3 regions of the Dietzia sp. CQ4 genome follow, and region 1 is predicted to be linked to each of the others. Evidence: predicted binding sites of a transcription regulator. Region 1 holds the regulator's gene; each other region holds the start of a gene.
What was found. Region 1 encodes LexA, which represses DNA repair genes until DNA is damaged. Its sites were predicted from a motif close to CGAACANNTGTTCG; they were not measured.
Positions count from the first base shown of each region.

Region 2: a site for LexA is predicted at 2,509-2,522, ahead of G6031_RS17855 (HNH endonuclease signature motif containing protein). Genes of this name have one in related genera too.
Region 3: a site for LexA is predicted at 2,393-2,406, ahead of G6031_RS03825 (HNH endonuclease signature motif containing protein). Genes of this name have one in related genera too.

Region 1 covers NZ_JAALDZ010000022.1:16,543-20,815, forward strand. The annotation lists gene hflX (GTPase HflX) at 1-1,160, shown strand, start outside; gene lexA (transcriptional repressor LexA) at 1,200-1,868, opposite strand; gene G6031_RS01415 (hypothetical protein) at 2,158-2,460, shown strand; gene nrdR (transcriptional regulator NrdR) at 2,575-3,030, shown strand; gene hrpA (ATP-dependent RNA helicase HrpA) at 3,088-4,273, opposite strand, start outside.
Region 2 covers NZ_JAALDZ010000404.1:8,458-12,730, reverse strand. The annotation lists gene G6031_RS17860 (NYN domain-containing protein) at 1-879, shown strand, start outside; gene G6031_RS17855 (HNH endonuclease signature motif containing protein) at 912-2,477, opposite strand; gene G6031_RS17850 (SRPBCC domain-containing protein) at 2,680-3,174, opposite strand; gene G6031_RS17845 (PspA/IM30 family protein) at 3,284-4,216, opposite strand.
Region 3 covers NZ_JAALDZ010000051.1:691-4,963, forward strand. The annotation lists partial or broken gene G6031_RS03810 (TIGR03620 family F420-dependent LLM class oxidoreductase) at 1-260, shown strand, start outside; gene G6031_RS03815 (hypothetical protein) at 278-814, opposite strand; gene G6031_RS03820 (MFS transporter) at 919-2,337, shown strand; gene G6031_RS03825 (HNH endonuclease signature motif containing protein) at 2,447-4,039, shown strand; gene G6031_RS03830 (alpha/beta fold hydrolase) at 4,117-4,273, opposite strand, start outside.

The sequences.
Region 1 (4,273 bases):
ACAAGCCGGACCCCGCCACCTACATCGGTTCGGGGAAGGCCAAGACCCTGAAGGACGTGATCACCGCGACGGGGGCGGACACGGTGATCTGTGACGGCGAGCTCACGCCGGGTCAGCTCATCGCGCTCGAGAAGGTCGTCAACGTCAAGGTGATCGACCGCACCGCGCTGATCCTCGACATCTTCGCCCAACATGCGACCAGCCGTGAGGGTAAGGCCCAGGTGTCGCTGGCGCAGATGGAGTACATGCTCCCGCGACTGCGTGGCTGGGGTGAGGCACTCTCCCGGCAGGCGGGTGGCCGGGCGGGCAGCAACGGAGGCGTCGGACTCCGTGGTCCCGGTGAGACCAAGATCGAGACGGACCGCCGCCGAATCAGGGAGCGCACGGCGAGGCTGCGCCGTGAGATCAAGGGCATGAAGCAGGCCCGGGACACCAAGCGGCATCGCCGTCGCGCCACCCCGGTGCCGTCGATCGCGATCGCCGGGTACACCAACGCCGGGAAGTCGAGCCTGCTCAACCGCTTGACCGGTGCGGGTGTACTGGTCCAGAACGCACTGTTCGCCACGCTGGACCCCACCACACGGCGGGCCGAGCTCCCCGACGGGCGGGTCGTGGTCTTCACAGATACGGTCGGATTCGTCCGACACCTCCCGACCCAGCTCGTCGAGGCGTTCCGCTCGACGTTGGAGGAGGTCGTGGACTCCGAGCTGCTCCTGCACGTGGTCGACGGATCGGACGCCTTCCCCCTGCGCCAGATCGAGGCCGTCCGCACCGTCATCAACGACGTCGTGGAAGAGCAGAAGGCCGAGAGGCCCCGCGAACTCGTGGTGATCAACAAGGTCGACGTGGCTGACCCGGTGGTGTTGACGGAACTGCACCACGCCCTGCCGGACGCGGTCTTCGTCTCGGCGGCGACGGGTGAGGGGTTCGACGAGCTCCTCGACCGAATAATGCGGGTGGTCGCCTCCGGGGACACGGAGGTCACACTCGAGATCCCGTTCACCCGGGGTGATGTGGTCTCCCGTGTCCACGCGGAGGGCGCCGTGGTGGACGAGGATCACACGAAGGACGGCACGAGGATCGTGGTCCGGCTTCCGGCCTCCGTGGCCGGAGAGCTCGGGGAGTATCGGGTCCCCGGATCCCGTGACGGTGTCGCCTGACCCCGTCGACGGATCAGGCGACACCCGGCTCCGGCCGGTTCAGAGCTTGCGGAAGACCGTGACGACCTTTCCGAGGATCGTCGCGTGCTCCCCGGGAATCGGACTGAACGACGGGTTGTGGGGCAGGAGCCACACCCCGCTCGAGTCCCGGCGGAAAGTCTTGACCGTGGCCTCCCCGTCGATCATCGCCGCCACGATCTCGCCGTTGTCCGCGACGTTCTGACGGCGCACCACCACGTAGTCCCCGTCACAGATCGCGGCGTCGATCATCGACTCGCCGACCACTCTGAGCATGAACAGGTCCCCGGAACCCACCAGGTCGGAGGGGAGGGGGAAGACCTCCTCCACCGCCTGCTCGGCGAGGATAGGACCGCCGGCCGCGATCCGCCCCAGGACAGGGACGTAGACGGGCTCCACGGCCCCGCTGGGACGCGTCTCCTCCTGGGCGGGCGCGCGACGACCCCGGGACCGCTGCCCCGGGACGCCGTGGACGTCGACCGCCCGCGGCTTGTGCGGATCACGGGTCAGGAAGCCCTTCTTCTCCAACGTCCGCAACTGGTGGGCCACCGAGGAGGTCGACTGCAGACCGACGGCGTCACCGATCTCTCGGATGCTCGGGGGATAGCCCCGGTCCTTGACCGTGTCGTGGATGTGCAACAGAACGCTCTTCTGGCGGGTCGTCAGGGCCTCGAAGTCGGGCTTGGGCATGTGGGGGTCCCTTCGGCGAATGGGTGTTCGACGTCGCTATCTGTGTACACCCTACTGCCCGTCGGACGTGAGCGCCACACAGGTGTTCGAAGAAATGTCGCCACGAATGTCGACTCTGTCGGACCCGCGTGATACAACTCTAGGCAGGTTCGGGTTCGAACAGATGTGCACAACAAGGCACACGGGCGTGCGAATGAGGTTCGCACACCGTATCGAGTTGGGAGTTCTCATGACCGTTATGGAGATGCAGCCACGATCGCGTCCCTCCGTGCCCTGGACGGAGGTCTGCGTGACCGATCACGACCGGCCCGTCTCGTCCAGGGTCCGTCCCCGCCCTGATGCCGGGGCCCGTCCCGTCATCCGCACGCTCGACCGGGGGCGCCAGACGGCCACGCGGTCGGTGGCGCCCGGACGGCGAGTGCTCGTCCGCCCCGCGTCCGCGGAAAAGGTCAGGGCATGCGGTAGCGAGGCGAGGTCCAGTGCGCCGGTGGTGGACGATGTGCCGACGTGGGCTCTGGTGGCCTGTGGAATCGTCTTCGGAATCCTGATGCTGCTCGCATTGGCACTCCTGGGCGGGCCCGCCTACGCGTGACCCACGGTATCGCCTCCTAGAATGAACCCGGGACGGCGGCCCGTCGCCCCCGCACCGCCGTCGGCTCCGGCCGGCGGAGCGGTTCGGACCAGGTCGACGAATGGCGAAGCTGGAATGTACTGCCCCATATGTCACCACGAGGACTCACGGGTGATCGACTCGCGGTCGGTCGACGAAGGGCAGGCGATCCGGCGTCGACGCGAGTGTCCCGACTGCGGACACCGGTTCACCACCCTCGAGACCCCGTTGTTGACCGTCCTCAAGCGCAACGGTGTGACGGAGCGTTTCAGCCGCGACAAAGTGGTCCGCGGTGTGCGACGCGCGTGCCAGGGGAGGTCGGTCGACGAGGACGCGCTCCGGCGGCTCGCGCAGCAGGTCGAAGACGCTGTCCGGGCCGGCGGCGCCTCAGAAGTCCCCGCTCACGAGATCGGGCTGGCGATCCTGGGGCCTCTACAAGATCTGGACGAGGTCGCGTATCTGCGATTCGCCTCCGTGTACAAACAATTCAGTTCCGCTGCGGATTTCGAGAGCGAGATCATCGCCCTTCGCGAACGGCACGCTGCTCACTAGTCCCGGTCGTCTCCGCGTCGCACCGGGATCGGCTCCTGTGTACGGGCAGTTGAGAGCTCAACGCGCGTTCCGCCGGGAGAGCGCGGCGGCGACCGCCTTCTCGATCCTCTCGGCGGAGACCGGGCGCGCGGTACCCAGAGATTGCGCGAAGAGGCCGACACGGTATTCGGCCAACATCCACCGGAGATCCCGGGCCGCCCGCGCCCCACCCGGTCGTCGGCGGAGCGCCGCCGTCGCCTCCGCGACAGTGGCCTCCGATTTCTCCAACCGGGCGGCGAGCTCCCGGTACCTTGACGGTGACTTCTCCGCCAGGTCCAACCTGAGGTCGATCGCCCTCACGTGGCGTTCCAGTTGCGGGAGGACCTCCGCCGGGTGTCGGGCGAGGAATCCCTTTCCCACGAGGAAGTCCAGAGCGGGCCTGACGTCGTCCGCGAGGTCGCGTGGTACCTGGTCCAGCCGGGCGGAGACCGACTGCGCGGCGACCAACGCCGGAAGGGCGGCGGAGATCGAGGCCGTGATGGCGGCCGGTGCCTCGGATCGGGCGCGCGCGCGCAACTCGTCGAAGTCGTGCACGGTGAGTACCGGCTCTCCTCTGCGTCCGGCGATCAGCCGCCCGCACGCCGCCAGCGCCGCGTCCGAGACCAGTCCATCGGCACCCCCGTGGGGATACTGGGTGAGCGCGAGGCGTTGCTCGACCGGACGACCCCGGACTATCGATGCCGCCGAGATCAGGTCCGCTGAGATCAGGGTCAGTACCGCTGTGGTCTGCGCGGATCGACGTTCCGTCTCTGTGGCGCAGGCGATCCGGTGGATGCCGTCGGGGCGGACCTGCAGGGCCGGGTAGACCGTCACCTCCACACCGTGGACCGTGCCGGTGATCGAGGGCGACAGGTCCCCGATCGTGTCCGCGGTCCACGCCCGATGAGGTCCGTCATCGGGGACGAGTCTGGAGTTGAGCGTGGCACGGACCTTGTCCACCAACCGGCTGCGTAGTGCTCCCAGGTCCGTACCGGCCGCGACGACCTCGTCACCGTCGACCACCTCGAAACGCATGCGGAGATGGTCGGGGAGCTGTTCCGGGTGGAACTCACGGGGCTCGACGGTCGTGCCTATGCGGGCCGAGAGCGCGGCGGCGAGCGCCACCGGGAGCGGTGCCGACCGCGGGGCGAGGTCACCGGCCAGCAGTGCCGCGTACTCGGCGGGCGGGGAACACAGACGCCTCAGGTACTTGGGGAGCGTTCGG
Region 2 (4,273 bases), on a different contig from region 1:
ATCAGGGTTCTGGAGGGGCCGATCCCGCCCAAGGTGCGATCGTCCGCCGAGCGGCCCACCGCGCCCGGAGACGACGCCAGCGAGCCGGTCGGCGAGGAGTCGGTGGGGATGGTCGAGGTGGATCTTAGGTCCGATCGCGCGTCCGCCACCTCGGTGGCCGACGAGACCAGCCTGACGATCGCCGACGAGGAGTGGGCCGCCGACGCCGAGGAGCGGGCGGCAGATGAACAGGACTGCGCGGCGATCTCCGAGATCCATGCTGCTGACATCGATGGCGCCGAGACCGCCGCGGGATTGACGCCCGCGAACGAGCGCGGTGCGAAGCCGGGCGCCGGAGCGGGGCCGGCGGGGAAGGTCCGTGGGTCACGGCCGGAGCCCCAGCCGCAGTCGCCGCACCGGCCCCGGCGCTCGGAGGGCGAGCCCCGGGACAGCGAGGTACGGGAAGACGAGCCCCAGGAATCCGAGCCCCAGTCACAGCCGCCGTCCCCGGCTCGGGCGCAGGCCAGGACGTCGACGCCGGGCCCTCCGCCCAACGGGGCGTCGCGCCCGAGCCCGTCGATGATGGCCCCTCACCGCCGCCCGCTCCGCTCCAAGTTCGTGCCCCTCTCGGAGGAGGTGTGGACCTCGTTCGGCGAGCAGACCCCGTTCGACGTGGGCCAGCAGTACGCGACCTGGTGGTACGAGCAGGCCGCCACCGAGGAGCAGCGAGACCAGGCCCACCTGCTCTCCGGGGGCGTGCTCCCACCGGCGGTGGACCGCCCTCTACTGCAGTTCGCCTGTCAGATGCTCAACGAGTTCACCCTGACCGAGGCGCAGCGGGTTCGGCTGCGCGACGGATTCCATGAGGGGATCCGCGCGGTTCTGCTCAAGCACCGCTGACCGGGCGGGTGAAGGGCGTCGGCGCCGGGGCGTCAGAAGGGCGGGGGGTCGTGGTCGTCACCGACCAGCCCGTCATCCCGAGCCGCGGCCGCGTTCTCGCGTCGCTGCGCGGCGATCCGGCACGCCCGCCTGTACCAGTGGGTGCTGAGGGGCCGGGAGCGGAGCCAGGGTCGGTCGGGGGAGCCGGGTCCGGGAGGCGCCTCGGGCCCGTTGCACGTGCGGTCCCGCCACTTGGCCAGGGGGCCGTCGGGGAGGGTGGTGATGGTGTGACCACTCTCCGTGACAACGGTCAGCGTTCCGTCGCGCAGGAGTCGGTAATACCAGGTGTGGAAGGTCTTGAACCTGTGGTGTCGCCGGCAGAGGCACATGAGATTGGCCTCGACGCTCTGGCCGCCCCGGCTCGGTTCGGAATGGTCGAACGGCACGACATGATCCACGTCGCAGTCCTCGGCGGAGACCGAACATCCGGGGTGACGGCAGGTGCCGTCGCGTAGCCGGATCCGGCGGGCGAGCTCACCGCTGATCCGGTAGCGGCGCGCACCGCCGACCGGGTCCGCGGACCCGGCCTCGGGGTCGGGGAGGGAGATGTGGGCGCCGACACTGCGGGCGAGCAGAGCGATGAGGGCGTCGATCGACGCGGGGCCGCCTCGCGGGAGGTAGACCTCGGGCTCCTCGCCCGGCCCGCGAGGGGCCAGGATGGTGATGATCGGTCTGATCTGCGGCCCGGGCGCGAGTCCGGCCGGGCCGCTGCCCGCGTGCCGGCCACCGGCACCGTCGCCGTCGCCCTGATCGCCGGTACCGAGGATCGCATCGACGAGGGCATCCGCCCGGTGCTGCTGGCGGGTACGGGGATGCGGGTCGTACGCCGGCCCGGTGCCGTTGCGGACGGCCTCGATCCGGGCCCGCTTCTCGCGATCGAACCGTTCCCCGGCGGTGTGCCCGAGCGCCTCGTGGATCGCGGACGCCTCGGTCGAGGTGAGGTGTGCACGGAGTTCGGCCATGCCGTCCACCCCGCGCCGGACGCTGACCCGACGCTCACGCGCCGCGGCAGCACGCCGGGCCAGGACCCCTTCCGGGTCGAAGTCCGCGATGATGCTGTCGGTCTTGGCGAGGATCGCGTTGCGGCCGGGCCGCTCGCCGGAGTCGATGGAGTCCAGCAGCCAGTCCACGACCAGTCGGTGCACAGCGTCCAGGACGGAGTGGTCGACCGTCCGCATCTGCCGGACGAGCATCCCCGCCGTGCGCTCGTCCAGGAGGCCGGACCCCATCGCCTCGACGATCCCCGGAAAGCTGATGACGAGATCCCGGGCCAGTGTGAGCATCGCTGACGCGCGGTGGTGATGAACACCGTAGGTGGCGACCAGCTCCGCACAGGCGACGTCGAACGGGTCGAGCACCGCGTGGTCGCGCGGGCGCTCCGGCCCGTCGGGGTCGTAGTACCCGGCCTCGACGTCTCGGGCGAACTGCTGCTCCTCGCACAGTGCCAGGAGATCGTGGCAGGCCTGCAGGCGGGCGGCAGCGGCGCGGTTCTCCGTGCGGAGGGCGTCGAGGGCGGCCAGGCCGGCCGCCGCGATCCCCGAACCGTGTTCTGCCGACATCCGGCTCCCCCTTCTGCGATAGCGAGGCGATCGCTCGTGTGTTCGATAGGGAAACCCTAGCAACGGGGTACGACATGGTGTTCCGACCACGACCGATGTGAAGGACGCGCCGGGGCGCCGGGGCGGCGGGACGTGCGGCGTCATCGAAGGGGTCTGGGATGGGGATGGCGTGAAGGGAGCGGTGCGGGCCGCTCCGGACCGCTCAGCCGCCCAGCAGGGACCGGTAGTACTCGGCGAGACCGGGGTAGTAGTCGGGTTCGAACTTCAGCGCGTCCGGATCCCGTCCCGCCTCGGCCTCGACCAACCGGTCCAGGTAGTACTCCCACCCGGGACCGATCGAGGAGGCGGACTCGGCGTCCGCGATGTCCTGTTCCAGGGAGATGACGGCCTCGTCGTCGTCGCCCTCGATCCTCACGGTGAGGAGCCACCCGCCCGGTCCGGTCCGCACGACCAGGAGCCCCGGCGCGTCACAGGTCACCACCTCGACACCGTCGACGGGATCGCCCTCCTCGGCGGTCATGGTGAGCTGGACGGTGCCGGACGCCGGGTCACCCGACCACGGGCCGATCCACCGGGCGGTGCGGGCCGGGTCGGTGACGGCGGCCCACGCCTGCTCGCGGGACATGGGCAGGCGGCGGGGGAACACGACGGCTCCCGAGTCGTCGAGGTATCCGGAGGCCGTGGGCGTGGTGGACATGGCGTCTCCTCGCGATCAGAGAGGCGCCGGGTGAGGTGTCAGCGCAGCGCCGACATCAGCGTATCGCGCATCGGCGCGATGGCGAGGGCAGATTTCCGGTGGGCGACCTCTACTCCCTGGTGTCGCGGGGGAGCGTCGGCCCGGAGAGGTCGGAGGGGCCCGGCTCCGGGGTCCCGGCGTCCTGCGGGGTGGGGCTCGTCCCCGTCTGCTCGGTGGGCGTCGCGGCGTCCGCGGAACCGTCGGCTCCGGTGCCCCCGGTCAGCTGCCGGTCGGCGGCGCCACCCGTTCCGGCGCCCTCGACGGCGGTGCCGCCACCGCTCAGACCCATGGACGCCCGGATCTGCTCGAGCTTGCTCCTGCCCTCCGACTCGCGGGTGAACGCGGCGGCGTCGAGCTGCGCGCTGGACGGGGACCCCGTGGCCTCCGCGAGCTCCTGCTTGCCGAGCGCCGTGGTGTAGCGGCCCTCGATCTTGGCGCGGATCTCGTCGAACGTGGGCGAGTTGCCGCCGCCGACCCCCTCCAGCGAGGACATGGAATCGACGGTCCGGTGCTGCATCTCCGCCTGGGTGGCCTGGAGCAGGAGCTGGTCCTCCTGCGCGAGCGTCTCGCGCAGACGCTGGTCGGACTCCCTGACCGCCTGCTTGGCCTGCTCGGCGGCCTGCACCGCCTGCCCGTGCAGCTGCTTGGTGTTCTCGAGGTCCTGCTCCAGGGTGACCATCCGGCCGGCCAGCTGCTCGGCCTGCGCGTCGAACTGGGCGGCGCGGGCGGTGTCCCCCTCGGCACGCGCCGACTCGGCCACCTGGAGGGTCTGCCGGATCTGGCCCTGCACCTCGTCGAGCTGCCGGGACTTGGTGCCCATGGCGATCTCGAGCTGCTTGGCGTTGCCGATCACGGCGGCTGCCTGGTCCGTCACCGACTTGTGCTGCTGGCGGGCGTTGTCCATGGCCTGGCGGACGAGGATCTTGGGGTCCGCGTTGTCGTCGACCTTCTTGTCGAGCGAGGCCTTGAGGTAGTTCCAGCTCTTGGAGAACGGGTTCGGCATGGCGGGGTCCTTACTCTGTCGGCACCGGCGGGCCCCGGACCGGCAGATCGGTCCGGG
Region 3 (4,273 bases), on a different contig from region 1:
ACCTGAACATCTACACCGGGCTGCCCAACTACCGGAACTCCTGGACCCGCCAGGGTTTCGACGAGTCCGACTACGTCCGAGGCGGCAGCGACCGCCTCCAGTCGGCCATGGTGACCCGGGGGGTCGAGGCCACCCGGGCGCGGGTACAGGAACACCTGGACGCGGGCGCCTCGACGGTGCTCGTGCAGGTGCTCGGGGAGAACATCCTGGTCCCGCCGGTCGAGGACTGGCGGCACGCGCACGAGGGGCTCCTGGGCTGACCGCGCCCGGGCCGGGGTCAGCCGGTGTAGGCGACGGTGTCGACGACGATCGGTCCCGCCACGGCTCCACCGGTGGTGGTGAGCCGGTATTCGACCCGACCGGATCCGGTCGGGATGATCGCGTCGTACGGGTGCGCGATGGGGTCCGGGACTCCCAGGGAGATGCGCGGGTGGGGGATCTGCGCGACCTTCTGCCCACTCGTGCCGGTGTCCAGGTTGCGCCAGGAGAGCGTGGCGGTCAGGGCGCACGGACCCACGCCGACAACCGCGAAGGCCCAGCTCACACTCGCCGACCCGGGATAGCCATCACCTCGCAGTGAGGTGGACACGGCACCGGCGCACGCACCGGTGGGAGATCCGCCCCAGGCGACCAGACGGTTCGGGGCGGGCAGGAGTTGTGCGAGGGCCTCGGAGGAATCCTGTGCGTTCGCGGTGGCCGGTGCAGCGAGGGCGGCGGCCAGCGCGACGGCCGTGGCGGCGAGGGTCGCGGTCACGGTAGCGGTGGGTCGGCGGGTGTCCCGCCGGGTCGTGCCGGTGGTGTTCACCTCCCCCATGCTGGCACCGGGTGAGGTGGACCACAAGGGTCCGGGGTCGACAGCGAACGCGTTCGACACCTGTCTGTAGTGTCCGACTAAAGGGTTTCCGAGAGGACACATCAATGGGCGGCAGGACGCGGGGCGGGGACGCCGTTCGGGCGGAGCAGAACGGGCTGATCGTCGTCCTGGCCTTCGGCGGGATCGTCATGTCCCTCACCCAGACCCTGGTGATCCCGCTGCTGGGGATGCTGCCCGCCATCCTCGGCACCTCGGCGACCAACGCCGCGTGGGTCGTCACCGTGACCCTGCTCGCCGGAGCGGTGGCCGGCCCCGTGATGGGCCGCCTCGGCGACCTCTATCCCAAGAAGAACGTCCTGATCGGCGTCACCGCGGTGATGGTCGTCGGCTCCGTCCTCTGCGCCCTGTCCACCTCGCTGTGGCCGATGCTCATCGGGCGGGCGCTGCAGGGCGTGGGGATCGGCGTGATCCCGATCGGCATCGCGACGATGCGCGAGGTGCTGCCCGCCGTCCGACTCGGCCCGGCGATCGCCCTCATGAGCTCCTCGTTGGGGGTCGGTGGTGCGCTCGGGCTCCCGGCAGCCGCGGCGCTGGCCCAATACGGCTCCTGGCAGTGGATGTTCTGGGGTACGGCGGTGCTCGGCGTGGGGATCATCGTCATGATGGCCCTGCGTATCCGGTCGCTCCCGGCCGCCAAACCCGACGGGACCCTGGACCCGATCGGAGCCGTGGGACTCGCGGTGGGTCTGATCTCGCTCCTGCTGGCGGTGTCGAAGGGCGCGGACTGGGGCTGGCTCTCGGCGTTGACCCTCGGGCTGTTCGCGCTGGCTGCCGTCGCGTTTCCCGTGTGGGGCTGGTGGGTGCTGCGTCACCCGTCCCCGCTCATCGACCTGAGGGTGGCGGCTCGCCGACCGGTCCTGTTGACCAACATCGCCTCGATCCTCGTGGGCATGGGTCTGTACGCGCAGCTGCTCGTCATCCCCCAGATACTCCAGCTCCCGGTGGCCACCGGCCACGGGCTGGGGCAGTCGATGGTCGCCATGGGGCTGTGGATCGCGCCCGGCGGGTTGGCCATGATGGCCGTCTCCCCGATCAGCGGACGACTCATCACCACACGGGGTCCCAAGCCCACGCTCATCCTGGGATCGCTGGTCATCGCATCGGGGTACGCCTCCGCCATGTTCCTCATGGGCTCGACGTGGGGCGTCATGATCGCGGCCGTCATCACCAGCTCCGGCGTGGGTCTGGCCTACGGTGCCATGCCCGCCCTCATCATGTCGTCGGTGCCGCACTCCGAGATGGGGTCCGCCAACAGCGTCAACACCCTCATGCGGTCGATCGGCACCACCACGGCCGCGGCGGTACTCGGGGTGATCCTCACGCAGATGTCCGTGGACTTCGGGGGGTTGTTCGTGCCCACCGAGACCGGTTTCCGCGTGGGCCTGTTGCTCGGGTGCGGGGTCGCTCTGGCGGCTGCCGCGGTCGCCGCCATGATCCCGCCCCCGTGGGAGACGGAGGACTGACCCACGGCACCTCGGGACGCACCCCCCCGAGGCGTTGCAGGATCGTTACCTGATCCGCATATGTGTTCGATATAATCGAACACAGGAGCGATTCAGGTGAGGAGTAGCGATGATCTGCAGTGGCAGTGCGGCCGATGGCGTGGCCGCCGAGCTCCTCGCCTCAGAGGTGCTGTTCGCCGAGAATCGCGCGGCCGCCGCGAGATGCCGGGGTGTCCATGCCCTCGTCGAGCACCACGAACGGCAGCTCGAGGCGCGACTGCAGGAGATGGGCCCGGGGGAGCCTGACTGGTCCAGGCTCGACCCTATCGATCACACCTGCCAGTCTCTGGTCGCCACGACCGGTGTGACCTACTCGCGGGCGAGTGACGTGGTCGGGTTGGCCGTGGACGTGCACGCCTGGGCCCCCGCGGTTCTGGATGCGATGGAATCGGGGCTGTTGTGCGAGCGCATCGCGATGCTGCTGTGTAGCCGGATCAGGGACGTGGACCCCTCCCTCAGCCACGAGGTGCAGGCCGCTGTCGTCGAGGACTATCTCAAGCGACTCCATAGGGGGGAGCGGCCCAACCGGAGGACGATCTCCCGGCACGCGGACAACGTCGTCGCGAAGATCGACCCGGAGGGCGAGGCCGAGCGCCGCCGTGACGCCGCCTTCGGTCGGGGCGTGCGATTTCGCAGAGAAGACCGCGGGATGTGCACCATGACAGCCCGTCTGCCCGCAGCTGCGGGGGCGGTTCTCGCGGAGCGAATCGACGCCTTCGCGGGAAAAGCGGCGCCAGGTGACCGCCGCACCCTCGCGCAGCGGCGCGCCGACGCGTTGGTGGCGATGGCCACCGGTGACCATGTCGTTGTGGACCCCGACGGCGGGTATCGCGGCACATCCGCCGCAGGATCTGCGGACCCGACGCCGGCTTCAGCCCGCGGCTCGGACGCGGCTCGGGGCGAGGGAAACGGCGCGCGCACGGGCGAGGCCGCCGGCAGCGGGGCCGGTGATGGTGCCCCTGCTGCTGCTGCTGCTGCTGAGGCGGGGCAGCGGGGTGCCGATGGAGCGGACGACCCCGTGCACGCACCGGTGAACGTCTCGCCGCTACTGCGTCCGCGTGTGACCGTGATCGCCAACGGAGTCGGAGCGCCTCAACTAGAGTTCGCCAGAACGGGAGAAGCAGCGCTCGAGACCCTGACCCGTCTGCTCGAGTCCGCGAAGGGCGCGACCTTCGAGCTCGTGGACACTCGACCCGGAACCCACGATGGCGGTGAGAGTGCCTATCGCTATCGGATTCCTCCAGACCTGGCGCGACGGGTCCGAATGAGAGACGGGACCTGTCGGCATCCCGGTTGCGCGGTGCCGGCGGAATCCTGCGACATAGATCATATTGTCCCCTTCAACCACTCCGATCCCTCGAGTGGCGGGCTGACCATCGAGAAGAACCTGATGTGCATGTGTCGGCGGCATCACCGGTACAAGACCTTCTCCGACGCCCACTATGAGTACCTCGACGGCGGGCGGATCAAGATCCGATTCGGCAGACATGTCCTGACCACAACTCCTACAGGCCCGCTGGCGCGGGCCCGCGGGTTCGTGACCGCCCCGGTGTCCCCGCGTCCCAACCGGCCACCCGGGAGGTCGCCGGGCGCCAGCTCCGAGGATGGCCCCGAGCGCAGCAGGCGGCGCGGCGATCACGACGACGACCCGCCCCCGTTCTGACGGGGGCCGGACCCCAGATCCCGGATCCCGGACCCCGCGCCCCGGGCGCTCTCTCTGCTATTGGTTCTGCCGCCGGCTCAACTCTGCGCGCGGGCGATGATCTCCTCGGCGAGCTCAGCTGGGCGTTCCTCGGGTATCCAGTGGCTCGCACCGGACATCTCCACGAAGCGGTAGTCGGCGTCCACGTAGTGGGCGGTCCGCTCGGCGCCACCGCGGCCGAGTGCCGGGTCGTGA